2 regions of the Agromyces sp. Leaf222 genome follow, and region 1 is predicted to be linked to the other one. Evidence: predicted binding sites of a transcription regulator. Region 1 holds the regulator's gene; the other holds the start of a gene.

What was found. Region 1 encodes HrcA, which represses chaperone genes, less so after heat shock. Its sites were predicted from a motif close to TTNGCACTCGNNNNNNNCGAGTGCNAA; they were not measured.
Region 2: the regulator HrcA is predicted to act here: its motif matches at 13,341-13,367, upstream of groL (chaperonin GroEL).

Annotation. Positions count from the first base shown of each region.
Region 1 is NZ_LMKQ01000001.1:2,504,128-2,519,097, forward strand. It holds gene ASE68_RS11130 (HIT domain-containing protein) at 1-126, opposite strand, end outside; gene ASE68_RS11135 (16S rRNA (uracil(1498)-N(3))-methyltransferase) at 151-885, opposite strand; gene dnaJ (molecular chaperone DnaJ) at 897-2,000, opposite strand; gene hrcA (heat-inducible transcriptional repressor HrcA) at 2,047-3,069, opposite strand; gene ASE68_RS11150 (DUF4870 domain-containing protein) at 3,260-3,721, shown strand; gene ASE68_RS11155 (DUF4870 domain-containing protein) at 3,842-4,222, shown strand; gene hemW (radical SAM family heme chaperone HemW) at 4,229-5,455, opposite strand; gene ASE68_RS11165 (DUF1990 family protein) at 5,458-6,108, opposite strand; gene lepA (translation elongation factor 4) at 6,120-7,973, opposite strand; gene ASE68_RS11175 (sensor histidine kinase) at 8,055-9,299, shown strand; gene ASE68_RS11180 (response regulator transcription factor) at 9,296-9,958, shown strand; gene rpsT (30S ribosomal protein S20) at 10,130-10,390, shown strand; gene holA (DNA polymerase III subunit delta) at 10,511-11,554, opposite strand; gene ASE68_RS11195 (ComEC/Rec2 family competence protein) at 11,578-14,031, opposite strand; gene ASE68_RS11200 (ComEA family DNA-binding protein) at 14,032-14,751, opposite strand; gene leuS (leucine--tRNA ligase) at 14,867-14,970, opposite strand, start outside.
Region 2 is NZ_LMKQ01000001.1:1,400,605-1,415,574, forward strand. It holds gene ASE68_RS06080 (CarD family transcriptional regulator) at 140-622, shown strand; gene ispD (2-C-methyl-D-erythritol 4-phosphate cytidylyltransferase) at 713-1,981, shown strand; gene cysS (cysteine--tRNA ligase) at 2,029-3,438, shown strand; gene rlmB (23S rRNA (guanosine(2251)-2'-O)-methyltransferase RlmB) at 3,435-4,466, shown strand; gene ASE68_RS06100 (DUF4032 domain-containing protein) at 4,542-5,861, opposite strand; gene ASE68_RS06105 (ABC transporter ATP-binding protein) at 6,028-7,128, opposite strand; gene ASE68_RS06110 (thioredoxin domain-containing protein) at 7,427-8,356, shown strand; tRNA gene ASE68_RS06115 (tRNA-Thr) at 8,444-8,516, shown strand; gene ASE68_RS06120 (DMT family transporter) at 8,659-9,633, shown strand; gene ASE68_RS06125 (nitroreductase family protein) at 9,674-10,246, opposite strand; gene msrB (peptide-methionine (R)-S-oxide reductase MsrB) at 10,249-10,650, opposite strand; gene ASE68_RS06135 (DUF3263 domain-containing protein) at 10,800-11,096, shown strand; gene ASE68_RS06140 (LytR C-terminal domain-containing protein) at 11,125-11,667, shown strand; gene ASE68_RS06145 (cold-shock protein) at 11,867-12,067, shown strand; gene ASE68_RS06150 (DUF3048 domain-containing protein) at 12,223-13,278, shown strand; gene groL (chaperonin GroEL) at 13,409-14,970, shown strand, end outside.

The sequences.
Region 1 (14,970 bases):
GTGCACCGGCGCCTTGGGGGCGATGTCGCGGAACGCGATCACGTTCGCCGTCTCGGCGACGACGTCAGCGGGGATCTCGCGCGCGGCGATGCGCTCGAACAAGGTCGGCTCGGCGGTTGCGGTCATGTCTCCATCGTAGCGAGGGATGCCTCACCACCGCCCGAGTCGGGCGTTCAGCACGGCGATCGCGGCGGGGCCGGCGGTCGAGGTGCGCAGGACGGAGTCGCCGAGGCGGACGGCCTCGGCGCCGGCCGCCACCAGACGCTCGATCTCGGCGGGCGCGATGCCGCCCTCGGGGCCGACCACGAGCGCGAGGTCGCGGCCGTCGTCGCGGAGGTCGGTGAGCGGCGTCGCCGCCGTCGGCTCGAGCAGCAGCACACGCACGCCCTCGAGCAGCGCGGGAAGCGCGGCGGTCGCGGTGAGCGGTGCGACCTCGGGCATCCACGGGCGGATCGACTGCTTGGTGGCCTCGCGCACGATGGTCGCCCAGCGGGCCCGGCCCTTCTCGGCCTTCGGCCCCTCCCACCGGGAGACCGACCTGCTCGCCGACCACGGCACGATCGCGTCGACGCCGAGCTCGGTCGCCGCCTGCACCGCCAGCTCGTCGCGATCGCCCTTCGCGAGGGCCTGCACGAGCACGATGCGCGGGCTCGGCGCCGGCGTCGAGGTGACCTCGCCGACCTCGAGCACGAGCTCGCGCGGCGCCGCCTCGACCACGGTCGCCGTGGCCAGCTCGCCACGGCCGTTGCCGACCGAGAGCTGCTCGCCGACGCGCACCCGCGAGACCGTCACCGCGTGCCTGGCCTCGTCGCCGGTCAGGCGCACGAGGTCGCCGGGTGCGGCGCCCGCCAGTTCGAGGCGCTCGTCGAGGTAGAGGTGGCTCATCGGGGCGCCGGTCAGCCGAGGAACTTGTCGCGCAGGCGCGCGAACAGGCCCTGCTGGAAGTGGCTCAGCTCGGGTGCGGGCGCCTTCTTCGACGCCGCGAACTGCTGCACGAGGTCGCGCTCCTTCGTCGAGAGCTTGGTGGGCGTGACCACCTGCACCCCGACGCGGAGGTCGCCTCGGCCGCTGCCGCGGAGCTTGGAGACGCCGCGATCCTTGACGGTGAGGATCTCACCGCTCTGCAGGCCGGGCTTGATCTCGACCTCGACGTCGCCGTCGAGCGCCTCGATCTTCGCCGTCGTGCCGAGGATCGCGTCGGTCATCGACACCGCGAGCGTGGCGAGCAGGTCGTCGCCGTTGCGGCTGAACACGTCGTGGTTCTTGACCTTGATCTCGAGGTAGAGGTCACCGTTGGGGCCGCCGGCCGGGCCCGACTCGCCCGACCCGGGCATCTGCAGCCGCACGCCCGTGTCGACGCCGGCGGGGATGTCGACGGGAACCGTGCGGCGCGCGCGCACCCGGCCCTGGCCCTGGCACGTGACGCACGGCGTCGCGATGACGGTGCCGTACCCGCGGCAGGTGCCGCACGGGCTCGACGTCATGACGTTGCCGAGCAGCGAGCGGACGGCCCGCTGGATCGAGCCCGAGCCGCCGCAGATGTCGCACGTGACGGGCGAGGTGCCCGGCTGGCAGCACGACCCGTTGCAGGTCTGGCACACCACCGCGGTGTCGACCTCGATGTCGCGATGGGTGCCGAAGATGACCTCGTCGAGTCCGACCTCGACGCGGATCAGCGCGTCCTGACCGCGCTCGCGGCGTGAACGGGGGCCCCTGGTCTGCTGCGCGCCACCGAAGAACGTCTCGAAGATGTCGCCGAAGCCGCCGAAGCCCTGCGCCCCGCCGCCGAACCCGCCCTGATCGCCGAGGTCGTACTGCTGGCGCTGCTTGGCGTCGGAGAGCACGTCGTAGGCGTGCGTCACGGACTTGAAGCGCTCGGATGCCTCGGCGCCGGGATTGACGTCGGGGTGCAACTCGCGCGCGAGGCGGCGGTAGGCCTTCTTGATCTCGTCGGGGGTGGCGTCGCGTGAGACGCCGAGGACCTCGTAGTGGTCTGCCACGGAGGGCGTGTCCTTTCGATTGCGGATGCCGGTGGGGGCCGGCTGCTCAGTTCTCGCCGAGCGTGCGGGAGAGGTATCGGGCGACCGCGCGGACGGCCGCCATGCTGTGCGAGTAGTCCATGCGGGTCGGGCCGACGACGCCGAGCCGGGAGATGTCGCGACCCGGGATCTCGAAGGCGCTCGAGAGCACCGAGGTCTCGCCGAGGCCGAACGACGCGTTCTCGCGGCCGATGCGCACGGCGACGGCGTGCTCGTCTGCGGCCATCTCGCCGAAGAGACGGAGCAGCACGACCTGCTCCTCGATGGCCTCGATGACGCCGAGGATCGAGCCCGCGAAGTCCTGCTCGGTTCGCACGAGGTTCGCGGCGCCCGCCACGACCAGGCGATCCTGGCGCTGCGCGCGGGCCTGCTCGGCGAGCGTTGCCGCGAGGGCCTGCAGCACGCGCGCATCGGTCGGCGCGACGTCGGCGAACTCGCCGGACAGCGACTCCGCGGCATCCGCCATGGCCCGATTGCCGGCGAGCTCGTTCAACCGCGAACGGTACGACGCGAGCGTGGCCTCGTCGACCGCGGCCGGGAGCTCGGCGACGCGCTGCTCGACCTGACCGGAGTCGGTGATGAGGATGCACAGCACGCGGTCGGGCGCGAGCGAGACGAGCTCGACGTGCCGGACACGGGCGCTGCCGAAGCTCGGGTACTGCACGACCGCGAGCTGCTTGGTCAGCTGCGCGACGAGGCGAACCGTGCGCGCGAGGAGCTCGTCGAGGTCGCTCGACTCGCCGAGGAACGTCTCGATGGCGAGCCGCTGCGCCCGGGTCATGGGACGGACGTCGGTGAGTTGGTCGACGAAGACCCGATAGCCCTTGTCGGTCGGGATGCGGCCCGACGACGTGTGCGGGGCCGCGATGAGCTCCTCCTCTTCGAGGAGGGCCATGTCGTTGCGGATCGTCGCGGCCGAGACGCCGAACGAATGCCGCTCGACGATGGCCTTCGAGCCCACGGGTTCGCGGGAGGCGACGTAGTCCTGCACGATCGCCCTGAGGACGGCGAGGCTGCGTTCGGAGACCATGTCCCTCGCTTTCTCGGCGGTGTTGGCACTCAGCAGACGTGAGTGCCAATCATACCGCTCAACTCAGGGTAATCCCCATTGCCGACGCTCGTGCCCGACGCTACCGTGGGCATGTTCCGCGACACACCAAGACGCGACCCCCCACCCCTCGCGGCAGCGGAACAGTCCTCGACGCCTGAAAGGCACGAACATGTCAGATCCCAACGCAGGCCCGTCCGATCCGAACGTGCCGCCCACGCCCCCGCAGCAGCCGGCAGCCCCCCAGCCCGCAGCCCAGCCCGCCGCGGCGCAGCCCGGCGCGCCGCTCTCGCGCGAGCAGGACGTGCAGTGGGGCTCGTTCGCCCACCTCGGCGGCATCCTCGGATTCCTGCCGTCGCTCATCATCTGGCTCGTCTTCAAGGACCGCGGCCAGTTCACCGACACCGAGGCGAAGGAAGCGCTCAACTTCCAGATCACCCTGGTCTTCGCCCAGATCGCGATCTTCATCCTGACCTCGATCATCACGGTCGTCACGTTCGGCCTCGGCAGCGTGCTCGGCCTGCTCTCGTGGGCCGTCTGGATCGTCGGGGTCGTCTTCTCGATCATCGCGTTCCTCCAGGCGAAGGACGGCCGCAACTACCGCTACCCGTTCGCCATCCGACTCATCAAGTAGTCGCGGCACGCACATCGCCCGCCGTGGGAGCGTCACACTCCCGCGGCGGGCGTTGCTGTGCCAGCATGAAGGCGTCCGCAGTCACCGCGCCGGTTCGGCGCATCCGAACAGGAGAAGACGATGTCCGATCTGCCCCCTCCCCCTCCGCCGCAGAACCCCTACGAGCAGAGCCCGCAGCTCAGCCCGAACGACGAGAAGCTCTGGGCCACGCTCGTGCACATCGGCGGCATCTTCTTCGGCTTCATCCCGGCGCTGATCGGCTACCTGGTCCTCAAGGACAAGGGCCCGTTCGTGCGCGCGCACACCGCGACGGCGCTGAACTTCCAGATCACGATGACGATCGCCGCGATCGTCAGCAGCATCCTCTGGCTCGTGGTCATCGGCATCTTCCTCTCGATCGCCGTGGCCGTCATCGTCGTCGTGTTCAGCATCATCGCCGCCGTCAAGGCCAACCAGGGCGAGGCGTACTCGTACCCGCTCACGATCAAGTTCGTGAGCTGATCGGGCTCAGTCCTCGAGCAGGCGCCGCACCACGGCGTCGGCGAGCAGCCGTCCTCGCCTGGTGAGCGTCAGCCCACCGGCCAGGGCGGCTTTCGCGTCCACGAGCTCGTCGGCGATCAGGCCCGCGACCGCGTGACGACCGCCCGCGTGCAACGACGCGATGTCGATGCCCTCGCGGATGCGCGTGAGCAGCAGCACGCGCTCGGTCTCGCGCGTCGGCGCGTCGAGCACCTCGCGCCCGACCGCGGGCGAGTGCCCGGCGGCGAGCCGCTCGGCGTACGCGGCCGGATGCTTCGCGTTCCACCATCGCACCCCGCCGACGTGGCTGTGGGCTCCCGGCCCGACACCCCACCAGTCGTCGCCTCGCCAGTAGCCGAGGTTGTGCCGGGATCGGTGCGCGGCATCGGTCGCCCAATTGCTGACCTCGTACCACTCGAAGCCGGCCTCGGCGAAGGCGGTGTCGGCCAGCTCGTACATATCGGCTTCGAGGTCGTCGGATGGCTCGGCGAGCTCGCCGCGGCGGATCTGCCTCGCCAGCTTCGTGCCGTCCTCGACGATGAGGGCGTAGGCGCTCACGTGGTCGGGTCGCTCGGCGACGACCGCGTCGACGCTCCGGCGCCAGTCGTCGAGCGACTCCCCCGGCGTGCCGTAGATCAGGTCGAGGCTCACGTCGAGTCCGGCCTCTCGCGCCCAGCGCACGACGAGCGGCACCCGCGCCGGGTCGTGTGTGCGGTCGAGCGCGGCGAGCACGTGCGGAACCGCCGACTGCATGCCGAACGAGACGCGCGTGAACCCGCCCTCGGCGAGCCGGAGCAGGTCTTCGGGGCCGACCGAGTCGGGGTTCGCCTCGGTGGTCACCTCGACGCCCGGCGCGAAGCCGAACTCGTCGCGGACCGCCGCGAGCATGCGCACGAGGTCGTCGGCGGGCAGCAGCGTCGGCGTCCCGCCCCCGAAGAAGACCGTCTCGGCCTCACGCGGCACGACCTCGGATGTCGCGAGCACGCGCCGCGACATCCGGATCTCCTCGATGGCCTGGTCGGCGTAGTCGACCTGGCGGGCGCCGCGGAGTTCGCTGGCCGTGTACGTGTTGAAGTCGCAGTAGCCGCAGCGCACCCGGCAGAACGGCACGTGCACGTAGACGCCGAACGCCCGGTCGCGCGCCCCGACGGCCGCCGTCGCCGGAAGGACGCCGTCGAGCGGTGCCGGCTCGCCGAGCGGCAGCGCGGAACCCACGCCTACACGCCGCCGGCGGGATGCAGTGCGCGCAGCTGCTGCCTGGTCAGTTCGCGCCGACGACGGCGGACGAACGGCGCGAGGACGCGCTTGACGCCTCCGGCCGTCGCACGGAAGGAGCGGATCGTGAGCCACACCGTGTCGTCGTCGCGGCGCTCGAGCACGAACGACTCCTCGCCGCTCTCGAGACCCTCGGCCGTGGTGCCGAACGCGTACCCGACCCGGCCTGGCTCGTCGATGACGTAGACGACGAGCACGGGGGTCTGCTGCGGGCGGAAGCGGCCGCGACGCACCAGCGTGGCCTGCATGCCGGAGGCGATGTACGCGGTGCCGTCTTCGCCGAAGCGATCCTCGGTGCGCGGACCGGGCTGCTCGGCGAGCGGCGCACCCTCGACGTCGTAGACGATGCCGGGGTACTGGGCGCCGGTGCCGGCGGAGACCTCCGTCACCTCGTAGCCCGCGCCGCGCTGGATGCCCCAGGTCATGAGGGCCTCGGCCGCGCGGTCGAAGCGATCGGCACCGCTGCCGAGGCGCACGGTGTCTTCAGCGGGGCGGTATCCGGCGGGCGGGTACCGCATGAGGTCTGGCTCGAGCGTTGCACCGATCGAGCCGTACGTGACGGACTGGTCGGTGAACGTGCTGCGTCGGGTCATCGGCGGGCCTGCTACTTCGCGTCCTTCTTCTCGACATCGCCGCTCAGGGCGGCGATGAACGCCTCCTGCGGGACCTCGACCCGGCCGACCATCTTCATGCGCTTCTTGCCCTCCTTCTGCTTCTCGAGGAGCTTGCGCTTGCGGCTGATGTCACCGCCGTAGCACTTGGCGAGCACGTCTTTTCGCATCGCGCGGATCGACTCGCGCGCGATGATGCGAGCGCCGATCGCAGCCTGGATGGGCACCTCGAACTGCTGGCGAGGGATGAGCTTGCGCAGGCGTCCCGTCATGAGCACGCCGTAGGCGTAGGCCTTGTCGCGGTGCACGATCGCGCTGAATGCGTCGACCTGTTCACCCTGCAGCAGGATGTCGACCTTCACGAGGTCGGCGGCCTGATCGCCGATGGGCTCGTAGTCGAGCGACGCGTAGCCGGCCGTCTTCGACTTCAGCTGGTCGAAGAAGTCGAACACGATCTCGCCGAGCGGGATGTTGTAGCGGATCTCGACCCGGTCTTCGCCGAGGTAGTCCATGCCGAGCAGCGAGCCGCGTCGCGACTGGCAGAGCTCCATGATCGTGCCCACGTAGTCCTTGGGCGCGAGGATCGCGGCCTTCACCATCGGCTCGCGCACCTCGGAGATCTTCGCCCCCGTGGGGAACTCGCTCGGGTTCGTGACCGTCACGGTCTTCTTGTCTTCGGTCGTCACCTCGTAGACCACCGAAGGGGCGGTCGCGATGATGTCGAGGTCGAACTCGCGCTGCAGGCGCTCGGTGATGATCTCGAGGTGCAGCAGGCCGAGGAAGCCGGCGCGGAACCCGAAGCCCAGCGCGACCGACGTCTCGGGCTCGTAGACGAGTGCAGCGTCGGAGAGCTTCAGCTTGTCGAGCGCCTCGCGCAGCTCGGGGTAGTCGCTGCCGTCGATCGGGTAGAGGCCCGAGTAGACCATCGGCAGCGGCTCGGTGTAGCCGGGGAGCGCTTCGGTCGCGGGCTTGACCGCGGTGGTGACGGTGTCGCCCACCTTCGACTGACGTACGTCCTTCACGCCGGTGATGAGGTAGCCCACCTCGCCGATGCCGAGGCCCTTCGTGGGCGTCGGCTCTGGCGCGCTCACGCCGATCTCGAGGATCTCGTGAGTGGCCCTCGTCGACATCATCTGGATGCGCTCGCGCGGGTTCAGATGCCCGTCGATCATGCGCACATAGGTGACCACGCCGCGGTAGCTGTCGTAGACGGAGTCGAAGATCATCGCGCGCGGCGGTGCCTCGGCATTGCCGACCGGGGCCGGGATGCGCTCGACGACCCGGTCGAGCAGGTCTTCGACGCCGAGGCCCGTCTTGCCCGAGACGCGCAGCACGTCGGCGGGGTCGCCGCCGATGAGCTCGGCGAGCTCGCGGGCGTACTTGTCGGGATCGGCAGCCGGCAGGTCGATCTTGTTCAGCACCGGGATGATCTCGAGGTCGTTCTCGAGCGCCAGGTAGAGGTTCGCGAGCGTCTGCGCCTCGATGCCCTGCGCGGCGTCGACCAGGAGGATCGCGCCCTCGCAGGCGGCGAGCGAACGCGACACCTCGTAGCTGAAGTCGACGTGGCCGGGGGTGTCGATCATGTTCAGGGCGTACGCGGTGTCGCCGACCTGCCATGGCATGCGCACAGCCTGGCTCTTGATCGTGATGCCGCGCTCGCGCTCGATGTCCATGCGGTCGAGGTACTGAGCGCGCATATCGCGGTCGCTCACCACCCCCGTGATGCCGAGCATGCGGTCGGCGAGCGTCGACTTGCCATGGTCGATGTGCGCGATGATGCAGAAGTTGCGGATCAGCGCGGGATCGGTGGCGGCAGGCACCGGCGGGGTTACGGCTCTCGGAGACATCCTGTCGATTCTCCCACGAGTTGGGTTCGCACTTTCGACGGATGCCGCCCGCAGGCGCCCGCGACTACGCTGACACGCACCATGACCGCGCCCGCAGCCCCCGCTCCACTGCCCTTCATCGACTTCGGGAGGGTCTCGCCGTCGGCCCTCAGGCCCGTGTTCGTCACGCTCCGTTTCGGCCTGCACGTGCTGGTCGTCGGGCTCGCGCTGTTCGTCATGATCCGCGCGCTGCTCGCCGACGACGCGAACGAGGGGGCCATCACGGTCCTGACCGTCGCGTTCCTGGCCTGCTACGCCGCCGGCATCGCGGCCTCGAGCCGCAACCTCCCGCAGTGGGCGCGCGTGCTCTGGCTCACGGCCCTCCTCGCGCTCTGGGCCGGCATGTCGGCGATGACCCCGGATGCCGCGTTCCTCGCGTTCCCACTCTTCTTCCTCGAATTGCACGTGCTGGCCGCTCCCATCGCGGTGCCGCTCGTGATCGTCACGTTCGGCCTCTCGGTGTGGGGCACGGCGAGCCACCTCGGATTCGAGGTGGGCACGATCCTCGGCCCGCTCATCAGCGCGGGCGTCGCGATCGTCATCGGCCTCGGATACCGGGCGATGGCGCAGGAGACGAAGGACCGCCAGGCGCTCATCCTCGACCTCATCGCCACCCGCGAGGAGCTCTCGACGGCCAGCCGCGAGGCCGGAACGCTGGCCGAGCGCGAGCGCATCGCCCGCGAGATCCACGACACCGTGGCGCAGGGGCTCTCGAGCATCCAGATGCTCCTGCACGCCGCCGAACGCGACATCGCCGACGAGCGCACACTCGACAAGCTGAGACTCGCCCGTGAAACGGCCTCCGAGAACCTCGCGGAGACCCGACGCTTCATTCGCGAGCTCAGTCCGCCCTCGCTCGACGAGCAGACGCTGCCCGCCGCGCTCCGACGCCTCGCGGCCGCCGTCGACGAGCAGGCAGCCCAGGCTGGCGCCGCGACCCGCGTCTCGTACTCGACGAGCGGCGATCCCGTGACGCTGCCGATGTCGACCGACGCGACGCTGCTGCGCATCGCGCAGGGCGCGCTCGCGAACGTCTTGCGCCATGCTCGCGCCACGCGCGCCGAACTCACCCTCAGCTACCTCGGCGACGAGGTCGCGCTCGACATCGTCGACGACGGCATCGGCTTCGACCCGACCGCGGTGGCCGCCGATCCCGGTGCCGAACTGCGCTACGGCCTGCGGGCCATGCGCGAGCGCGCCGAACGCGAAGGCGGCTCGATCGAGGTCGAGTCGCACCCTGGCGATGGCACGGCCGTCGCCGTGCGGATCCCCGTGGTGACGGCGTGAGCGGTCCCGTGGACCCGTCCGCCGACGCGGACGGCGAGGCCATTCGACTCCTCATCGCCGACGACCACCCGGTCGTCCGCGCCGGCGTCCGCGCCATGCTCGAGGCCGAGGCCGACCTCGTGGTCGTCGCCGACGTCGCCGGTGCGGATGCCGCGGTCCGCCGTGCCGCCGACGGCGACGTCGACGTCGTGCTCATGGACCTGCAGTTCCCGTCGGACATGCAGGGCGCGGAGGCGACCCGGCACATCCGATCGAAGGACCACGCGCCCCGTGTGCTCGTGCTCACCAACTACGACACCGATGCCGACATCCTGAGCGCGATCGAGGCGGGCGCGAGCGGCTACCTCCTCAAGGACGCGCCGCCGGCCGAGCTCGTCGCGGCGATCCGCGCGGCGGCGACGGGCGAACCGGCGTTCGCCCCCGGCGTCTCGTCCCGCCTCGACGCGAACGACGGCCTCGAGCGGCTGACCGGCCGGGAGGCCGAGGTGCTCGGCCTCGTGGCGAGCGGGTACACGAACCGGGATATCGGGCGCGCGCTGTTCCTCAGCGAGGCGACCGTCAAGTCGCACCTCGTGCACATCTTCGCCAAGCTCGAGGTCGGCTCTCGCACCGCGGCGGTCGCCCGGGCCCGCGACCTCGGCATCATCCGCTCGAGCTGAACGGCCTCCGTCCTGCGTCCCGACCCCGGCGCATTGGTGCCGCGAGCGTGATGCTGGTATCGTTGCCTGTTGGCTTGCGTGTGGGTCCCACCCCGCACGATTCGCCGCGCGAGGCCCCTCTACCTTCGCTCGGCACATCCGGTACCCGCACAAGAACGAAAGACGAACCACGTGGCAAACATCAAGTCGCAGATCAAGCGCATCAAGACGAACCTGAAGGCTCAGGAGCGCAACAAGGCGGTCAAGAGCCAGGTCAAGAGCGCCGTCCGCGCCGCTCGCGAGGCCATCGCTACGGGTGACAAGGACAAGGCCATCGCCGCCGTCCGCGTCGCCGGTCGCAAGCTCGACAAGGCCGCCAGCAAGGGCGTCATCCACAAGAACCAGGCCGCGAACCGCAAGTCGGCCATCGCGAAGCAGGTCGCCGCGCTGTAAAGCACGTCGCCTGATCGAACGCCCCGCACGAGTCGTGCGGGGCGTTCGTCGTTTCACGGGCGCTGGGCCCGGTGTGCGCCGTGGGGTGTGCGCAGAAAGGTCACGACCGTGCGAGGGGGACTACGCGAGGTCGCGGCCGCGCGAGGCGATGACCCCGACGAGCCGCTCGAGGGCGAACACGGGATCGCGCTCGGCTCCCTTGACCGCGGCATCGGTTCGGGCGAGCTGCACGATGGCCTGCTGGAGACCTTCGTCGGTCCACCCGGCGAGGTCGCGCCGTGCGCGGTCGACCTGCCACGGCGCGAGTCCGAGCGACGAGGCGACCCCTGCCCCGCCGCCGCGCACACCGGACACCTTGGCCATGGTGCGGATCTTCATCGCGAAGGCGGCGACCATCGGCACGGGGTCGGCGCCGCTGTCGAGCGCATGCCTGAGCGCGACGAGCGCCTCGCCGTGGCGGCCGGCGATCGCGGAATCGGCGACCTCGAAGGCGTTGGTCTCGACGCGACCGCCGTAGTACTTCGCGACCACGGCCTCGGTGATGTCTCCGGGGGCGTCGGCGAGCAGTTGCCGGCACGCGGCGTCGAGTTCGGCGAGGTCGTCGCTGAAGGCCGCCACGAGTGCGCGCAACGCCCGCGGAGCGATCGAGCGGCCCGCTGCGCGGATCTCGGTCTGCACGAAGTCCTGCTTGTCGGACTCGCGCTTCAGCTCGGCGCACACGATCTCGATGGCCTCGCCGTCGCCGGATCGGATCGCGTCGAGCATCTTCTTGCCGCGGACGCCGCCGCGATGGCGCACGACGACCGTCGTCGACTCGGTCGGCTGGCCCACGAAGTCGACCATGTCGAGGATGAGGTCGTCGGTCGCCTTCTCGGCGCCGTCGATGCGGATCAGCCGCGCCTCGCCGAAGAGCGATGGGCTCGCGAGCGTCAGGAGTTCGCCGCGCTGGTAGCCGTCGCCGGCGATCTCGCTGACCTCGAGATCGGGGTCTTCGGCCCGCAACCGCTCGCGCAGGAGGCTCGAGGCCCGCTCGGCGAGCACGTCTTCTGGACCCGAGATGAGCACGATCGGCGCCGGTCGCACCTGGTTGTAGGTGAGCTGCGGAATCGCCGCCGCCTTCGCCCGCGTGCTGCCACGCGCCGCCCCACCGGATCGAGCCGCCACGGCACCTCCCTTTCGCGTCAAGTCTACGGGCGTGGTGCGACATCCCCGGCGGTGCGCTCGGTCCAGAGGCCGAACCCGCCGCCGTCGTGCGCGGTGAGCAGCGAGGTGCCCGAGCGGTCGCTGCGCACCGGCACGGTGCCCACCCGGGCGAGCAGGTCGAGCAGCCCATCGGTCGGATGGCCGTACCCGTTGTCGGCGCCGACGCCGATGACGCCGACGGTCGCCGAGAGGGCCTCGTAGAGGCGTTCGCTCTGGTCGGCCGAGCCGTGGTGGGCGACCTTCACGAGGTCGACGGGCTCGATCGGCGCCGACGCGAGCAGTCGTGCCTGCGCCTGCTCGCCGAGGTCGCCGAGGAAGATCGCACGCCCGAGATCGCCCTCGAGTTCGAGCACGACGCTGGCGTCGTTGCCGGGCGCCGTGCCGGCGGGCGGCCAGAGCACGCTCCAGCGCGAGTCGCCCAGCACGCCCCGGCGACCCGCTTCGACTTCGACGGCATCCGCACCGGCCGCGAGGAGCGGGTCGAGCACGTTCGAGGAGCGCTCGTCGTCGAGTGGGCCGTGGATCACCGTCGTCACCATGCCGACGACCGCACCGCTGCCCGCGACGTGGTCGGCATCCCAATGGGTGAGCACGAGCAGGTCGATGCGCTCGATGCCCAGCAGGTCGAGGCACCGCCGGAGCGCCGAGGCATCGGGTCCGGTGTCGACGAGCGCGGTCGCCCCCTCTGAGCGCACCAGCACGGCGTCGCCCTGCCCGACGTCGCAGTCCGCGACATCCCACTCCCCCGGGTGTGCCGCCCGCGCGACGGCGGACGGGCCGAGCACGGCGCCGATCGGCACGGCGACGAGCAGCACCAGGAGCACGATCGCCGTGCGGCGCACCATGGGACCGCCGCGGCGATCGAGCAGCAGCCACACGCCGAACACCGTCGCGGCGAGCAGGATGCACGCGCCGCCGGCGTCGGGCAGCCACGGCAGCCGGCCGCCGGGAAGGCCGGCGGCGCCGTGCGCGACGAGGGCGATCCACGATGCGGGAACCCACGCGACCTGCAGGAAGGCGAATCCGACCGACGGCAGGAACGGCAGCAAAAGGCATCCGAGCATGCCCACGACGGTGCCGACCGGTGCCGCGGGTGCGGCGAGGAGGTTCGCCGGAATCCCGTAGACCGCGATCGCCGGGTCGAGCAGGATGAGCACCGGCTGGCACGCCAGTTGCGCCGCGACCGGCACCGCGAGCACCACGGCGAGCGGAGTCGGCATCACGTCGGCGAGGCGAAGGGCCAACGGCCCCGCCAGCAGGAGGAGGCCGGCGGTCGCGGCGGCGGACAACGCGAACCCGTAGTCGCGCGCGAGCCACGGATCCTGCACGAGGAGCACCACCACGGCGACCGACAATGCGGACGTTCCGCCAGCACGCCGCGACGACGCCACGCCGATGAGGATCACGACCGCCATCGCCGCGGCCCGGATGACGCTCGCCTGCGGCGTCACGAGCACGACGAAGCCGGCGAGGGCGACGAGGGCGACGACGACCCGGGTGCGCCGGCCGAGTCCGCACGCGGCGGCGAGACCGAACGCGGCCGCCGTCACGATCGCGCAGTTCGCGCCGGAGACCGCGGTGAGGTGCGTCAGCGAACTCGCCTTCATGGCGGCATCGAGGTCGGCGCCGACCGCCGAGGTGTCGCCGATCGCGAGGCCGGGCACGAGCGCGGCACCGTCGCCGTCGAGGTCGGCCGCGGCATCCGCGAACCCCCGGCGCAGCTCGGCGGCCCACGCGAGCCATGCCGGCGGCCCGGAGACGAGTTCGACGCGGTCGGGCGAGACGAGTCGGAACGCGCTGGCCTCGTCGGTGGACAGCTGCTGCGCGCGTGCGGAGAAGGCGAGGCGCGAACCCCATTCGACGTTCGTCGAGGCGCTCAGCCCGACCGTGACGGGCACGCCGGCCGCGAGGCTGCCGTCGACGCTCACGAGCACGCCGTCGACCCGGACCATCGGCTCGTCGGCGGCCCAGACCGCGGCGCGCATCGGACGTGGCGCCGTCGTCGCCTGCATGACGACGTCGATCGTGCGACGACCCTCCGCGGCGGCGGTCAGGGGCGACCGCTCGCGCTCCGCGAGTCCGGCTGCGGCGGCCGTCGCGGCCAGTGCCGCACCGGATGCCACGACGAGGAGCGTCGCCGCGACGGCGACCACGGCCCGAAGGCTCGGCGCCCGACGGCCGGAACGCGACGCGCTCGCAGCGAGCTCGACACCTGCGTCTCGGTGGCGGGCACCACCGAGGCAGGGCCGGTACCGGTGCCGGTGCCCGTGCCCGTGCCGCAGCGCCACGCATCCGAGCACCCCGACCGCGACGATCGCGAGGCCCCAGAGCGCCGCGGCCGTCATCCATGCGCTCACGCCGAGCCCCGGCGCACCGACCGCCGCCCACGCGGCGGCCCACGCCGCGCACGCGGGCAGCAGCATCCGCAGGTCGTGCACTCAGAGCGCCACGAGTTCGGCGAGCCCGGCGAACACGGCGTCGCCGATGCCCGTCACGTCGAGCAGCTGGTCGACGCTCGTGAACGGCCCGTTCGCCTCGCGGTAGTCGAGGATGCGCTGCGCGAGGGCGGGGCCGATGCGCGGCAGGGTGTCGAGCTCGGCGACGCCGGCCGTGTTCAGGTGCACGAGTCCATCGGATGCGCCGCCGCCACCGGCCGCCCCGCCGGGCCCGGGCCCGGCGACGGGCGCCTCGCCGATCGCGAACACGACGAGTTGCTCGCCGTCGACGACGGGTCTGGCGAGGTTCACGCCCGCGGGATCGGCATCGGCCGTGAACCCTCCGGCCGCGGCGACCGCATCGACCACGCGCGCGCCGTCGTCGAGCTCGACGAGACCGGGCCGGGTGACCGCGCCGAGCACGTGCACGAGCAGGGGCAGCGGTTCGCCGACCGCGCCGCCCGCCGAGTCGTCGCCGCTCGATGGATCCACCGCGTCGGTCGTACCGCCGCCCGCACCCGCTCCCGAGACCGATGAGCCGCCGATGACCTCCTGCGACCCGCCCCCGCCCGACGCGAACGAGATGACGGCGGCCGCGGCGACGGCCGCGACGAAGAGCACGACGGCGGCGCCCACGGCGATGCGGACGCGGGGCCCCGCGCGTCGCGCGGCGGGATCGAGCGCGTCGAGCGCATCACGGGCATCGAGCGGTTCGGCGGGCATGCCCGCACGCTATCGACGCCCGGGAACGGGAAACGGCCGACCGAACCGAAGCCCGGCCGGCCGATGCCGGTGATGCGCTGGGGAGGAGCGGTCGCCCCTCCCCGAAGCGAGGAACTCAGCCCTTGATGGCGATGTTCACGAGGCGGGGTGCGCGCACGATCACGTTCACGATCTCGCGGTCGCCGATGGTGCGGACGACCGCCGCCGACGCCCGTGCGA
Region 2 (14,970 bases), 1.1 Mb from region 1:
CGTGCGCGCACGTTCTGGGCGCGCACGGAATCGAATCCGAGTGTAGCGCAACGGCGGAACGGAGCCTGCGAGCGAGCGGCGGAACCTTAGCACGAACGCGAATGTGATATCCTGAAAGTTGCCGGAAGGACATATATTCATGCTTTTTGAGGTTGGCGAAACCGTCGTATACCCGCATCACGGCGCCGCAACAATCACCGAGGTGAAGAAGCGCATCATCAAGGGTGAGGAGAAGCTCTACCTCAAGCTGAACGTCACGCAGGGTGATCTCGTCATCGAGGTGCCCGCAGAGAACGTCGACCTGGTCGGCGTTCGAGACGTCATCGGCAAGGAGGGCCTCGACAAGGTCTTCGAGGTGCTTCGCGCACCGTTCACCGAAGAGCCCACGAACTGGTCTCGTCGCTACAAGGCGAACCTCGAGAAACTCGCCTCCGGCGATGTGATCAAGGTCTCCGAAGTGGTGCGCGACCTGTGGCGGCGCGATCAGGACCGCGGCCTGTCCGCGGGAGAGAAGCGCATGCTCGCCAAGGCGCGGCAGATTCTCATCTCCGAGCTCGCGCTCGCGGAGAAGACCGACGAGGAGGCCGCTTCGACGGTCCTCGACGAGGTCCTCGCCTCCTAGCGACTCGCGACATCGCGCCTCTTCGGGGGCGCGATGTCGTTGTGCGCCCGCATGCCCTCGCGCCGTCCCGATGCTGGATAGGCTCGAGCCATGAGTTCGTCGACGGTCGCCGTCATCCTGGTCGCCGCGGGCAGCGGCACGCGCCTCGGTCGCACCGAGCCCAAGGCCCTCGTGCCATTGGGTGATTCCACGATCCTCGGCGTGGCGCTCGATGCCGTCCTCGGCATGCGCGAGACGCCGCACGTGGTGGTCGTCGCGCCGAGCGATCGGGTCGCCGAGGTGCGCGATCGATACGCGCGGGCCGCGGCCGCGGCATCCGCCCCGCTCGATGTCGTGCCGGGCGCCGACTCGCGCCAGGGCTCGGTCGAGGCAGGCCTCGCGGTGCTGCCGCGCATCGTCGACACCGTGCTCGTGCACGACGCGGCCCGTCCCCTGACCCCGTCGCTCGTGTTCGACGAGGTGGCCGCCGCGGTCCGTTCGCGCGGACACGGCATCGTGCCCGGGCTCCCGGTGGTCGACACCATCAAGCGCATCGCCGGGGGGCACATCGTCGAGACGGTCGACCGCTCGACGCTCGCGGCCGTGCAGACGCCGCAGGGGTTCCCGCGTGAAGACCTCGACGCCGCGTTCGCGGCCGCCGACCCGACCTACGAGTACACCGACGACGCCGCGATCGCGGCCGCGGCCGGACTCACGGTCGACCTCGTGCCGGGCGACGCGCGCGCGTTCAAGATCACGGTGCCCGAAGACCTCCGTCGCGCCGAGCAGCAGCTTCGCGATGAGCGCGAACCCGCCCAGGTTCCCGATCCGACTCGGCCTTCCGAAGCGGCCGAGGTTCTGGAGTCCGTCCCGGAACCCGAGCCCGTCGGGGTGCCCGGCCCCGCCGCCCTCCGCATCGGCACCGGCGTCGACGTGCACGCGTTCGACGACGACCCGGCGACCCCGCTCTGGCTCGCGGGCCTCGAATGGCCGGGGGAGCGCGGGCTCTCAGGCCACTCCGACGGCGACGCCGCCGTGCATGCGATCTGCGACGCACTGCTCGCGGCCGCCGGCCTCGGCGACGTCGGAGCCGTCTTCGGCACGGCCGATCCCCGATTCGCCGCCGCGCACGGCGAGGTGTTCCTCGCAGAGACGCGTCGGCTCGTCGAGGCCTCGGGGTTCCGCATCGTGAACGCGACCGTGCAGATCGTCGGCAACCGTCCGAAGCTGGCACCCCGCCGCGGCGAGGCCGAGGCGCTGCTGTCCGCACTGCTCGGAGCGCCGGTGTCGGTGGCGGCGACGACGACCGACGGGCTCGGCTTCACCGGCCGCGGCGAGGGCGTCTCGGCCATCGCGACTGCACTGCTCACGACGGCCTGATCGGGGCGCCGATCGGGCGCTCAGCCGCGCGCCGGTAGGCTTGCCGGGTGACCGTGCGACTCTACGATTCGAAGGCCCAGGCCCTGCGTGACTTCGTGCCCCTGCAAGAGGGACACGTCGGCATGTACGTCTGCGGTCCGACGGTGCAGTCGAGCCCGCACATCGGGCACCTGCGCAGCGCCCTCGTCTACGACATCCTGCGCCGGTGGTTCTCGTACCGCGGCTACGACGTGGCCTTCGTGCGCAACGTGACCGACATCGACGACAAGATCCTCGACGCCGCCACCGGCGAGCAGTGGTGGGCGCTGGCCTACCGCATCGAACTCGAGTTCCAGGCCGCCTACGCCTCGCTCGGCATCCTGCCCCCGACCTACGAACCGCGTGCGACCGCGAGCGTGCAGCAGATGCAGCAGTTGATCGCCCGGCTCATCGAGCGCGGCCACGCCTACGCGGCTCCCGATGCCTCGGGCGACGTGTACTTCGACACCGCGAGCTGGCCGGCCTACGGCGAGCTCACGCGCCAGGCGCGCGACAACATGGAGGCCGCCGCCGACGCCGACCCGCGCGGCAAGCGCGACCCCCGCGACTTCGCCCTCTGGAAGGGCCGCAAGGCCGACGAACCCGAGTCCGCCTCGTGGGCGTCGCCGTGGGGCGAAGGCCGTCCGGGGTGGCACATCGAGTGCTCCGCCATGGCGACCCGCTACCTCGGCACCGAGTTCGACATCCACGGCGGCGGGCTCGACCTGCGATTCCCGCACCACGAGAACGAGCTCGCCCAGTCGACGGCGGCCGGTGACGCGTACGCCCGCTACTGGGTGCACAACGGCCTCGTGAACACCGGCGGGCAGAAGATGTCCAAGTCGCTCGGCAACTCGGTGTTCGCCGCCGAGCTGCTCGAGCTCGCCTCGCCGCTCGCCGTGCGCTACCTGCTCGGCGCCGCGCACTACCGCTCGACGCTCGACTACGCGCCCACCTCGCTCACCGAGGCCGAGGCCGCGGTCGACCGCATCCGCACGTTCCTCGAGCGCGTCGAACGCCGCCTCGTGGGCACCCGCTACGAGGGCGTGGGCGCGCCCGTCATCCCCGACGCGTTCGCCGCGGCCATGGACGACGACCTCGGCGTGCCGCAGGCGATCGCCGTGCTGCACGACACCGTCCGCGCCGGCAACCAGGCGCTCGACGCCGACGAACTCCACGACGCCGCGGCGCTGCACGGGCAGGTCGCCGCCATGGCGGGCGTGCTCGGCATCGACCCCCGCGACGCCAGGTGGAGCCCGGATGCCGCGCCCGCGGCATCCGCCCTCGACACCCTCGTGACCAGACTCATCGAGGATCGCCAGGCGGCACGTGCAGCAAAGGACTTCGCTGCCGCAGACCGCATCCGCGACGAACTCTCGTCGGCGGGCATCACCATCGAAGACAGCCAGACCGGCACACATTGGAGCTTGGAATCATGAAGGGCAGCAGCAAGCCGCGCGCCGGAGCCGTGCGCAAGGGCAAGAGCAAGCAGGTCGGATCCGGAGGCCAGGGGCGCCAGGCGCTCGAGGGCAAGGGGCCGACGCCGAAGGCCGAAGACCGCGCCTGGCACCCCGCCGGCAAGCGCAAGGCCGCACAGGACCGCTACTCCGCATCCGGCGGCAAGGGCAAGCCGGGCGCGAAGGTCGCCGGACAGGGCGCAGGTCGCCCGGGTGCACCCCGTGGCGCCTCCGGCGCATCCCGCCGCTCGAAGTCGGGCGACGAGTCCGAGATCGTGACCGGCCGCAACTCGGTGGTCGAGGCGCTCCGCACTCGCATCCCCGCGACGACGCTCTACGTCGCCGCACGCATCGAGATGGACGACCGCGTGAAGGAGGCGATGAAGATCGCCACCAACCGCGGGCTCCCGATCCTCGAGGTCATGCGCCCCGAGCTCGATCGCCTCGCCGGCGAGGGCGGCGTGCACCAGGGCCTCGCGCTCAAGGTGCCCCCGTACGAGTACGCCCACCCCATCGAGCTGCTCGACGAGGTCATCGCACGCGACGAGACCCCCCTGTTCGTCGCGCTCGACGGCATCACCGACGCGCGCAACCTCGGTGCCATCATCCGCTCGACCGCCGCATTCGGCGGGCACGGCGTGATCGTGCCGCAGCGTCGCTCGGTCGGCGTGAACGCCGGCGCCTGGAAGACCTCGGCCGGCGCCGCCGCGCGCATTCCCGTCGCCATGGCGCCGAACCTCACCCAGACGCTGAAGGCGCTGAAGGAGCGCGGCGTCTTCGTGCTCGGACTCGACGGCGACGGCGACGTGTCGCTGCCCGGCCTGTCGTGGGCCGAACGGCCGATCGTGGTCGTGGTCGGCAGTGAGGGCAAGGGCCTGTCCCGCCTCGTCGCCGAGACCTGCGACGCGATCGTCTCGATCCCGATCAGCGCGGCGACCGAGTCGCTGAACGCCGGCATCGCGGCATCCGTCACGCTCTACGAGATCTCGAAGCTCCGCGCCGAGAAGTAGCGAGTCGCAGCCGGCTCTCGCCGGACGACAAGAAGAAGGGGGCCTCCACATCGGAGGCCCCCTTCTTCGTCGCGATCAGACCTTCAGGCGCCAGTCGTGGTCGTCGTCGGGGTCGACGACGGCGATGGCCGAGGTGTCGAGGGGCACGACGTCGATCGAGGTCGTGATGGTGCCGGTCGTCGGCCCGATCACGGTCGCCTCGTCGCGGCGGTGGCGCAGCACGCTGTTGATGTACGACGCCACTGCCTCGGCGAGCGGGATGTCGTGGCCGACCTGCTGTGCGAGGTACCACCGGTGCTCGAGCAGTTGGTGGAAGACCTCGGCGGGCTCGAGCTTGCCGCGCAGGTCGGTCGGGATCGCCCGCACGACGGGCTCGAACACGCGGACGAGCCATTCGTGGGCCACCATCTCCTCATCGATGTCGCCCTTGCCGTAGGTGACGCTGTACGAGTCGAGGTCGTTGAGGAGCCGCCGCGCCTGGTTCTCGCCGGCGTCGAGGCCGGTCAGGCGCAGGAGGCGTCGCTGGTGGTGCCCGGCGTCGACGACCTTCGGCTGGATGCGCACGGTCGTGCCCTGGGCGTCGGTGCGGATCGCGAGCTCCTCGATGTCGAACCCGAGCTTGTTCAGTCGGCTCACGCGCTCGTTGATGCGCCAGCGCTCGGCCGAGGAGAACGACTCGGAGCCCGTGAGCTCGGTCCAGAGGCTGCGATAGGCGTCGACGATGCCGTTCGAGATGCGCACGGGGTCGAGCTCGTCGGCGACGCGCCCGCCGGCCTCGAGGTCGAGCAGTTCGCCGGCGATGTTCACGCGTGCGATCTCGAGGTCGTTCTCGCGCTGGCCGTTCGACAGGCCGCCTTCGTAGAGCTTGCCGGTCTCGGCGTCGACGAGGTAGGCGGCGAACGCCCCGGCGTCACGCCGGAACAGCGTGTTCGACAGCGAGACGTCGCCCCAGAAGAAGCCGATGATGTGCAGGCGCACGAGCAGCAGCGCGAGGGCGTCGACGAGCCGGGTCGCGGTGTCGGGGCGCAGCGTCTGCGAGAACAGTGCTCGGTACGGCAACGAGAACCGCAGGTGCCGGGTGACGAGCACGGGCTTCAGCGGCTCGCCGTCGGCGTCGGTGCGGTTCGTGATCACCGCGACCGGCTCGACGCACGGGATCTCGAGCCGCTGCAGCGTGCGCAGCATCTCGTATTCGCCGCGGGCCATGTCTGCGGTGGTCTCCTTGATGGCGACGACATGCCCCGCGAGGTGCGCGAAGCGCACGAGGTGGCGCGAGATGCCCTTGGGCAGCGCCGCGATGTTCTCGTTCGGCCAGGACTCGAGCGGCAGGTGCCATGGCAGGTCGAGCAGTGCCGGGTCGGTCGTGGCCGACGTGATCGAAAGTGAACCGCTCATCGTGGTTCAGCGTAGCCGGGGGAGCGGCCGACCGCAGAACCCTGGTCGGCTCCGGCGGTCCGGCACCGGCCCCGGGGCGAGCGGATGCCGTGGCGACCGGCCTCGGGAAACGCCGATGCCGGCCGGGCTGGAAGCCCGACCGGCATCGATCGTTCGTGCGGGGTCGTCAGCTGACGACGGCCTTGTTGCTGAGGCGCAGGCCCGACTCGGTGTCGAACAGGTGCACGTGGTTCGGCGTGGCCGTGAGGTACACGCGGTCGCCGGCGCTCGGGTGGATGCGGCCGTCGACGCGGGCGACGATGTCGGTGCGCTTGCCCTCGACCGTGGAGTGGCCGTAGAGGTAGCCGTCGGCGCCGAGCTCCTCGACGAGGTCGACGTCGACCGCGAGGCCCTCGCCCTCGTGGGGGGAGACGGTGATGTCCTCGGGGCGCACGCCGATGGTCGCGGTCTTCGCCGAGGCCTCGGCGAGCACGTCGCGGTCGACCGGCACGGTGGCGGTGCCGAAGAGCACGCCGCCCTCGACGAGGTCCGCGTGGAACAGGTTCATCGCGGGCGAGCCGATGAAGCCGGCGACGAACACGTTCTGCGGCTTCTCGTAGAGGTCGCGGGGGGTGCCGACCTGCTGCAGCAGGCCGTCCTTCAGCACGGCGATGCGGTCGCCCATGGTGAGCGCCTCGGTCTGGTCGTGCGTGACGTAGACCGTGGTGACGCCGAGGCGGCGCTGGAGCGACGCGATCTGGGTGCGCGTCTGCACGCGGAGCTTGGCGTCGAGGTTCGACAGCGGCTCGTCCATGAGGAAGACCTGGGGCTGGCGCACGATCGCGCGGCCCATGGCGACGCGCTGACGCTGGCCACCCGAGAGGGCCTTCGGCTTGCGGCTCAGGTAGGGCTCGAGGTCGAGGAGCTTGGCCGCCTCGAGCACGCGAGCGGCGCGCTCGTCCTTGCCGACGCCGGCGATCTTGAGCGCGAAGCCCATGTTCTCGGCCACGGTCATGTGCGGGTAGAGCGCGTAGTTCTGGAAGACCATCGCGATGTCGCGGTCCTTCGGCGGCACGTCGGTGACGTTGCGGTCGCCGATGAAGATGTTGCCGTCATTGACCTCTTCGAGACCGGCGAGCATGCGGAGCGACGTGGACTTGCCGCAACCCGAGGGGCCGACGAGCACGAGGAACTCGCCGTCTGCGACATCGAGGTCGAGCTGGTCGACGGCCGGACGGGTGCCGCCGGGGTAGAGGCGGGTGGCCTTGTCGAACGTGACTGACGCCATGGTGTTCTTCTCCTTCACCGGCAGGTACGTGCCGGACGATCCGTAGTGATGGACTGCGTCATCGTCGACGCTCCCTCAGTATTGCATGCGCGAGGCCGCCGTCCGATTCGACGCCGGCCGGCGGCATCCGTGTACCGCGGCGGCTGCGAGCGCGCCCGGAGCGGGCTGAACGCCCACCGAACGGGGGCCGAACGCCGGCCGAGGGTGCTCGTGTGGCTGATTCCCAGCCACCGTTCCTACTATCGTGGGTGCGTTCGCAGTACGCGCGCGCCCACACAGCGACCCGGAGTGACCATCGATGACCAACGTCGGATCCAATGAGCCTCGTGCCTCCCGCAACGAACGTCGGGAGGCGGCACGAGAGAAGGCGCGTGTCCTTCGCGAGGAGCAGAAGAAGCGCGACAAGCGCAACAAGGTCCTGATTCAGGGCGGCGTCATCGTCGCCGTGCTGCTCGTGGCCGCCCTCGTGGGCTGGCTGATCTTCAACAGCATCAAGCCGGCGGGCCCCGGGCCGGCGAACATGGCGAGCGACGGCATCCTCCTCGTCGCAGGCGACGATGGCGCGATCACCGCGGTCGAGACGCCGGCCATCGAGGCGGGCGGCGAGCCGACGGCGACCGTTCCCGACGACAGCGGCACGGTCGCGAACATCGTGACGTACATCGACTACCTGTGCCCGTACTGCGGCCAGTTCGAGACGACGAACTCCGAGGCGATGCGAACCATGGTCGAGTCGGGGGCGGCGACCCTCGAGGTCCACCCGATCGCGATCCTGACGAACAAGTCGGCCGGTACGCAGTACTCGCTCCGTGCAGCGAACGCGGCCGCCTGCGTCGCCGACCTCTCGCCCGAGGCGTTCTTCGACTACAACGAGCTGCTCTTCCAGAACCAGCCAGAAGAGGGCACGGTCGGTCTCGCCAACGCCGACCTGAAGAAGCTCGCGACCGATGCCGGCGCCGCATCCTCCGTCGGGGCGTGCATCGACGACGTGCGCTTCAAGGCATGGGTGCAGGATGCCACGACGCGGGCGCTCACCGGCCCGATCCCGAACTCCGACCTCGCCTCCGTGACCGGCACGCCGACCGTGCTCGTGAACGGCCAGCAGTACAGCGGCTCGCTCAGCGACGCGCAGGAGTTCCAGTCGTTCGTCGTGCAGGCCACGAGCGCGACCTTCAACGATGCCGAGTCGACCCCGACTCCGACGCCCACTCCGACTCCGGCCCAGTGAGCCGGTCCGCGCGGCGGAACCCATCACGGGTTCCGCCGCGCGGTCGGTGTGCCGGTCGTCGATAAGATGGCCCCCGAGGTTCGCCTCGCCGGCTTGGCGCAATTGGTAGCGCACCGCTCTTGTAAAGCGGGGGTTGCGGGTTCGAGTCCCGCAGCCGGCACTTGACTGAAGACGCCTCGACTCCCGATGCCGCTCCGTCCTCGGATGCTGCTTCGCCGTCGGAGTCCTCGACCTCGCGCGATTCCGGACCCCCGGAGCACGCGGACCCCGAGCATCGTCACGCCCACGTCGAGCATCCGGGAATGCCCGCGTGGGTCGCGATCGCCCTTGCCGCCATCGGCGGCGCCCTCACGGCCGTGCAGTCGAGGGTCAACGGGCAACTCGCGGCGTCGATCGGCGACGCCTACACCGCCGCGGCGATCTCGTTCGGCAGCGGACTGCTGATCCTCCTCGTCGCGCTCGCGATCTGGAAGCCCGGGCGCGCGGGCTTCGCCAACGTCGGGTCCGAGCTCAGGGCCGGCCGCGTGAGCTGGTGGATGCTGCTCGGCGGCGTCGCCGGCGCCTGGTTCGTGGCGACCCAGGGCTTGTCGGCCGGAGTCATCGGCGTCGCGCTCTTCACGGTGTCGATCGTGGCCGGGCAGACCGTCGGGGGAGTCGTGTTCGACCTGATCGGCCTCGGCCCGGCCGGTCGACGCCCGCTGACCGCGACGCGGGCGATCGGGGCGCTGCTCGCCCTGGGCGCCGTGACCTGGACCCTGTCGTCGGAGATCGGCGGTGCGGCACCGGTGCTGCTCGTGCTGCTGCCGTTCACCGCGGGCTTCGGGGCGGCGTGGCAGCAGGCCGTCAACGGCCGAATCCGCGTCGCGGCCTCGAGCGCGCTGACCTCCACCTTCGTGAACTTCGCGGTGGGCACGGCGGTGCTCGTCACCGTCATGGTCGTGCACTCGTCACTCGTCGGCTGGCCGACCTCGCTGCCCGGCGAGGCGTGGCTCTATACGGGCGGCATGATCGGCTGCGTCTTCATCGCCGTGCAGGCCGTGGTCGTGCGTGTGATCGGCGTGCTCGTGCTCGCCCTCGCGGGCGTCGTAGGCCAGTTGACGGCCGCACTCGCGCTCGACGTGCTGGTGCCGGTCGGAGGCCAGGCCGTCGACCTCGCCACCATCGGCGGTGCGGCGCTCGCCCTCGTCGCCGTCGTCATCGCGAGCACGCGATTCAGGCGAAGCCGTCATTCGGTTCGGCCCGACGGCGCCCCGGCATCCGACGGCGAAGAGCGCTGAGGGCTGCGCCGGAGTACGCGGCCTGAGCCGGAGCTCCGCGTCAGTCGCGCGATCGCAGGGTGCTGAACTGTGCCGTCGCATCGCTCGGCCTGCGCCGCTCGGCACGCCACCCGGAGGGCCTGCCTCCGACGTAGAGCCATCCGAGGAGCGCCTCGTGGTCGCCGAGCTCGTGCGCGGTCGCGACCGCCGGATGCCGCGTGTGCGGCCCCGTGCGCCACATCACGCCCCAGCCGGCCTCGTCGAGCAGCAGGCTGAGCAGGTGCGCGACCCCGGCGGCCGTGGCATCCTGCTCCCATTCGGGAACCTTCGAATGACCGGGCGTGCGCACCGCGACGACCGCGAGGAGCAGCGGCGCGCGCAACGGCTTCGCGGCCAGCTTCGCCGCACCTCGCGGGTCCGACGCGTCGAGCCCCGACGCCTCGGCGAGAGCGGCCCCGAGCCGGGCACGCGCATCGCCCCGCAGCGCGATGACCCGCCAGGGGCGCAGCGCTGCATGATCGGCGACGCGACCGGCTGCCGCGAGCAACTCGAGGAGCTCGGCGTCGTCGGGTGCGGCATCCGTCACCTTCGAGACCGAGCGGCGGGCCCGAGCCGCGTCGAGCACCGGGCGCACGTTCAGGATTCGGGCGTGAAGTCGAGCGCGATCGAGTTCATGCAGTACCGGTCGCCGGTGGGCGTGCCGAAGCCGTCGGGGAACACGTGGCCGAGGTGCGAGCCGCAGTTCGCGCAGCGCACCTCGGTGCGCACCATGCCGAGCGAAGTGTCTTCGATGAGCTGCACGGCCTCGGGCCGCACCGACTCGTAGAAGCTCGGCCAGCCGCATCCGGAGTCGAACTTCGTGCCGCTCTTGAACAGCTCGGAGCCGCACGCGGCGCATGCGTAGACGCCGGCGCGCTCCTCGTCGAGCAGTTCTCCGGTCCACGGACGTTCGGTCGCCGCCTCGCGCAGCACCTGGAACTGCTCGTCACCGAGCTGCTCGCGCCATTCGTCGTCGGACTTCTCGACCTGATACGCCATGGGGTTCCCTTTCAGAACTGCGGATGCCTCCATCGTCTCAGGTCTGCAGTGGCGGCGCGCACACACGCCGCCGATGCTCGGCACCCTCACGGCGAGGCATCCCTAGGATGTCACCCGAAGGCGACGCCGTCGCCCGCGGGAGGTGCACGATGAGCGTCGAACAGACCGCGCGCGACGACCACACCGCGCAGCTCGACGATCTGGCCCTGCGCGTGCTCGCCTTCGAGGCGCACGCCTGGCAGCAGCCCGGCGTGAAGGCCGCTGGCATCCGCGATGAGTTCGACATGTCGGCCGCCCGCTACTATCGGATCCTCGGAGAGCTGATCGACTCGCCGGCGGCGCTCCGGCACGACCCCATGCTGGTCAAGCGCCTCCAGCGACTGCGTGACGCACGGGCGGCGACCCGCGCGCGACGCTCGCTCTCGAACGGCCGCACGCTCGACTGAGCAGGCCCCGACACCGACGACTGGACCCATGGCGCAAACCCCCCCTCGAGATCGATTCGACACCATCCCGCACGGAATCGAGCGTGTCGGAGCCCACCGGGCGCCGCAGCGCCGCGGAGCGCGCTGGATCGCGTTCGGGTGGGCGGCCCTCGCCACGATCGTGCTCACCGGACTCGGCATCACGTGGGTCGTCGTGGCGAACGATCGCCTCGACTTCTCGGAGGCGACCCCGACGGCCCCGGCCACGCCGGTGGTGACCGCGGAGCCGACGATCGCTCCCGATGTGCCGGTGACGGTACTCAACGGCACCGACACGGCCGGCCTCGCCGCGACCGCGGCCGATGCCCTCACCGCCGCCGGCATCCCGGTCGGCGCGACCGCGAACGCGAGCGAGAACACCATCACGGATTCGGTCGTCTACTACGCGACGGCCGACCTCGAGGGCGCTGCGCGAGGCGTCGCCCAGGCGGTCCCAGGGGCCGACGTGCGCCTCGACGCGAAGTTCGGCGAGATCGGCACGCCCCTCGTGCTCGTCGTCGGCTCGACGTACGCCGAGAGCGTCGCAGGCTGAGATCCAGCGAATCGTTGCCATTCCGCGACATTTCGTTGCGTTTCACCCCTTCTCTTCGGCGCGTCCCCGTCATTAGTATCTGGAATTGGTCGCTCGAACCCGTGTGAACGCCCGGTACCACCACTGGTCCAGCACGAAGGGGGGCCCGGTACAGGCGACTGCACGTGCTGATCGACACACAGCTACATGGGAGCAACGCATGGCGAACGGAACCGTCAAGTGGTTCAACGCTGAAAAGGGCTACGGATTCATCACCGCTGACGGAGGTCAGGACGTCTTCGTCCACTACTCCGCCATCGACATGACCGGGTACAAGGTCCTCGAAGAGGGCCAAGCGGTCGTGTTCGAGGTCGGCACCGGTTCGAAGGGCCCGCAGGCCGAGGCAGTCCGCCCCGCCTGACAGACGCGTCGACGATGCGCCGCCGATCCCGCACCGGCGGCGCATCGTCATCCGCGCCGCCGAGCGTCTCCCGAGGGCGGCCGTCCGAGGTCGAGCGGCATGTCGATGCGGCGCGTCGCCCGCACTCGCCGGGGCCGTGGTGGTTGGCTGTGCGCATGGCGAGGCGGCGCGGATCTGCCGGGAGGTGGCAGGCGCACCTCGTGCTGCTCGCGGCATCCGCCCTGCTGCTCGCCGCGTGCAGCGCCGAAGGCCCGCAACCCGTCGCGACGCCGACGCCCACGGCACCAGCACGCGCGGTCGGTGAATCCGGCGTCCCGGCCGCCGTCGCGTTCGCGCCGCTGCGAGGCACCCGTGCCGATTGGGCCGCGATGCAGCATCCGTCGCTCGCCGCGAAGATCGACAACCATGAGGAGGCGCGCCCGCAGATCGGGCTCAACCGCGCCGACATCGTGTTCGAGGAGTTCGTCGAGGGCGGGCTCACGCGCTACCTGGCGGTGTGGCACTCCGACATCCCGGCGCAGATCGGGCCCGTGCGCTCGATCCGGCCGATGGACCCCGACATCGCGACCCCGTTCGGCGGCATCATCGCGTACTCCGGCGGGCAGGAGCAGTTCGTCGAGATGATGCAGGCGACCCCGCTCGTCAACGTGGTCTTCGACTTCGACGACACCGGGCTCTTCACCCGCGCCGACGAACGCCCGGGCCCGCACGACGTGATCCTCGATGCGACCGAGGTGCTCGCGCGCAACGCCGAGCTGCCTCCGCCCGCGGTGCAGTTCGCCTACGGCGGCACCGACCCGCTCTCCGCGCCCGCCTTCGCGGCGAAACCGACGTCCGGCATCTCGCAGGTCTTCTCCGACGAACGGTATCCGTCGTGGTCATGGGATGCCGCGGCATCCGTCTGGCTCAGGTCGCAGGAGGGCGCACCCGACTTCGACGACACCGGCGCGCAGGTGCAGGCCGTGAACGTGGTGACCCTCCGCGTGGACATCGACTGGCGCTATGGCGAGGTGCCGAAGACCGTGCTCGTCGGTAGGGGGGAGGCGTGGGTGTCGGTCGGCGGACGAACGGCGCACGGCACGTGGAGCAAGAGTGCGCAGGCGGCCCCGATCGTGCTCACGTCCGACGGCGGCGACCCGCTCCTGCTGGCTCCGGGCAACACCTGGATCGAGCTCGTGCCGACGACCGGATCGGTGTCGTTCGCACCCTGAGTGAACCGTGTGCGCCATCGGGCGCTCGCTTGCACTCATGGCAGTCGAGTGCCAGAATCGTCTTAGCACTCATTCGAATCGAGTGCTAACGAGAATCTTTGAGACGTCCGAGAAGGGACGAGAAACACACATGGCAAAGATCATTGCTTTCAACGAGGAGGCCCGCCGCGGTCTCGAGCGTGGCCTCAACACGCTCGCCGACGCGGTCAAGGTGACCCTCGGCCCGCGCGGTCGCAACGTCGTGCTCGAGAAGAAGTGGGGCGCTCCCACCATCACGAACGACGGCGTGTCGATCGCCAAGGAGATCGAGCTCGACGACCCGTACGAGAAGATCGGCGCCGAGCTCGTCAAGGAGGTCGCCAAGAAGACCGACGACGTCGCCGGTGACGGCACCACGACCTCGGTCGTGCTCGCCCAGGCGCTCGTGCGCGAGGGCCTCCGCAACGTCGCCGCAGGCGCCGACCCCATCTCGCTGAAGCGCGGCATCGAGAAGGCCGTCGCCGCAGTGACCGCCGAGCTCGTCGCCAACGCCAAGGAGGTCGAGACCAAGGAGGAGATCGCCGCCACCGCGTCCATCTCCGCCGGCGACCTCGAGATCGGCGCGCTGATCGCCGAGGCCATCGACAAGGTGGGCAAGGAAGGCGTCGTCACCGTCGAGGAGTCGAACACGTTCGGCACCGAGCTCGAGCTCACCGAGGGCATGCGCTTCGACAAGGGCTACCTGTCGGCGTACTTCGTCACCGACCCCGAGCGCCAGGAAGCGGTCTTCGAAGACCCGTACATCCTGATCGTCAACGGCAAGGTCTCGAACATCAAGGACCTCCTGCCGATCGTCGACAAGGTCATCCAGACCGGCAAGCAGCTCCTCATCATCGCCGAGGACGTCGACGGCGAAGCGCTCGCGACCCTGATCGTGAACAAGATCCGCGGCATCTTCAAGTCGGTCGCCGTCAAGGCCCCCGGCTTCGGCGACCGTCGCAAGGCGCAGCTCCAGGACATCGCGATCCTCACCGGCGGCCAGGTCATCTCCGAGGAGGTCGGCCTCAAGCTCGAGAACGTCACCCTCGACCTGCTCGGCCAGGCCCGCAAGGTCATCATCACCAAGGACGAGACGACCATCGTCGAGGGTGCCGGTGACGAAGAGGGCATCGCCGGTCGCGTCGCGCAGATCCGCGCCGAGATCGAGAACACCGACTCCGACTACGACCGCGAGAAGCTCCAGGAGCGCCTCGCGAAGCTCGCCGGCGGCGTCGCCGTCATCAAGGCGGGCGCGGCCACCGAGGTCGAGCTCAAGGAGCGCAAGCACCGCATCGAAGACGCCGTCCGCAACGCGAAGGCAGCCGTCGAAGAGGGCATCGTCGCCGGTGGTGGCGTCGCCCTCATCCAGGCGGGCAAGACCGCCTTCGAGAAGCTCGAGCTCACGGGCGACGAGGCGACCGGCGCGAACATCGTGCGCGTCGCGATCGACGCTCCGCTCAAGCAGATCGCCCTCAACGCCGGCCTCGAGCCGGGCGTCGTGGTCGACCGCGTGCGCAACCTCCCGGTCGGCCAGGGCCTCAACGCCGCGACCGGCGAGTACGTCGACATGCTGGCCGCCGGCATCAACGACCCGGTGAAGGTCACCCGCTCGGCACTGCTCAACGCAGCGTCGATCGCCGGCCTGTTCCTCACCACCGAGGCCGTCGTCGCCGA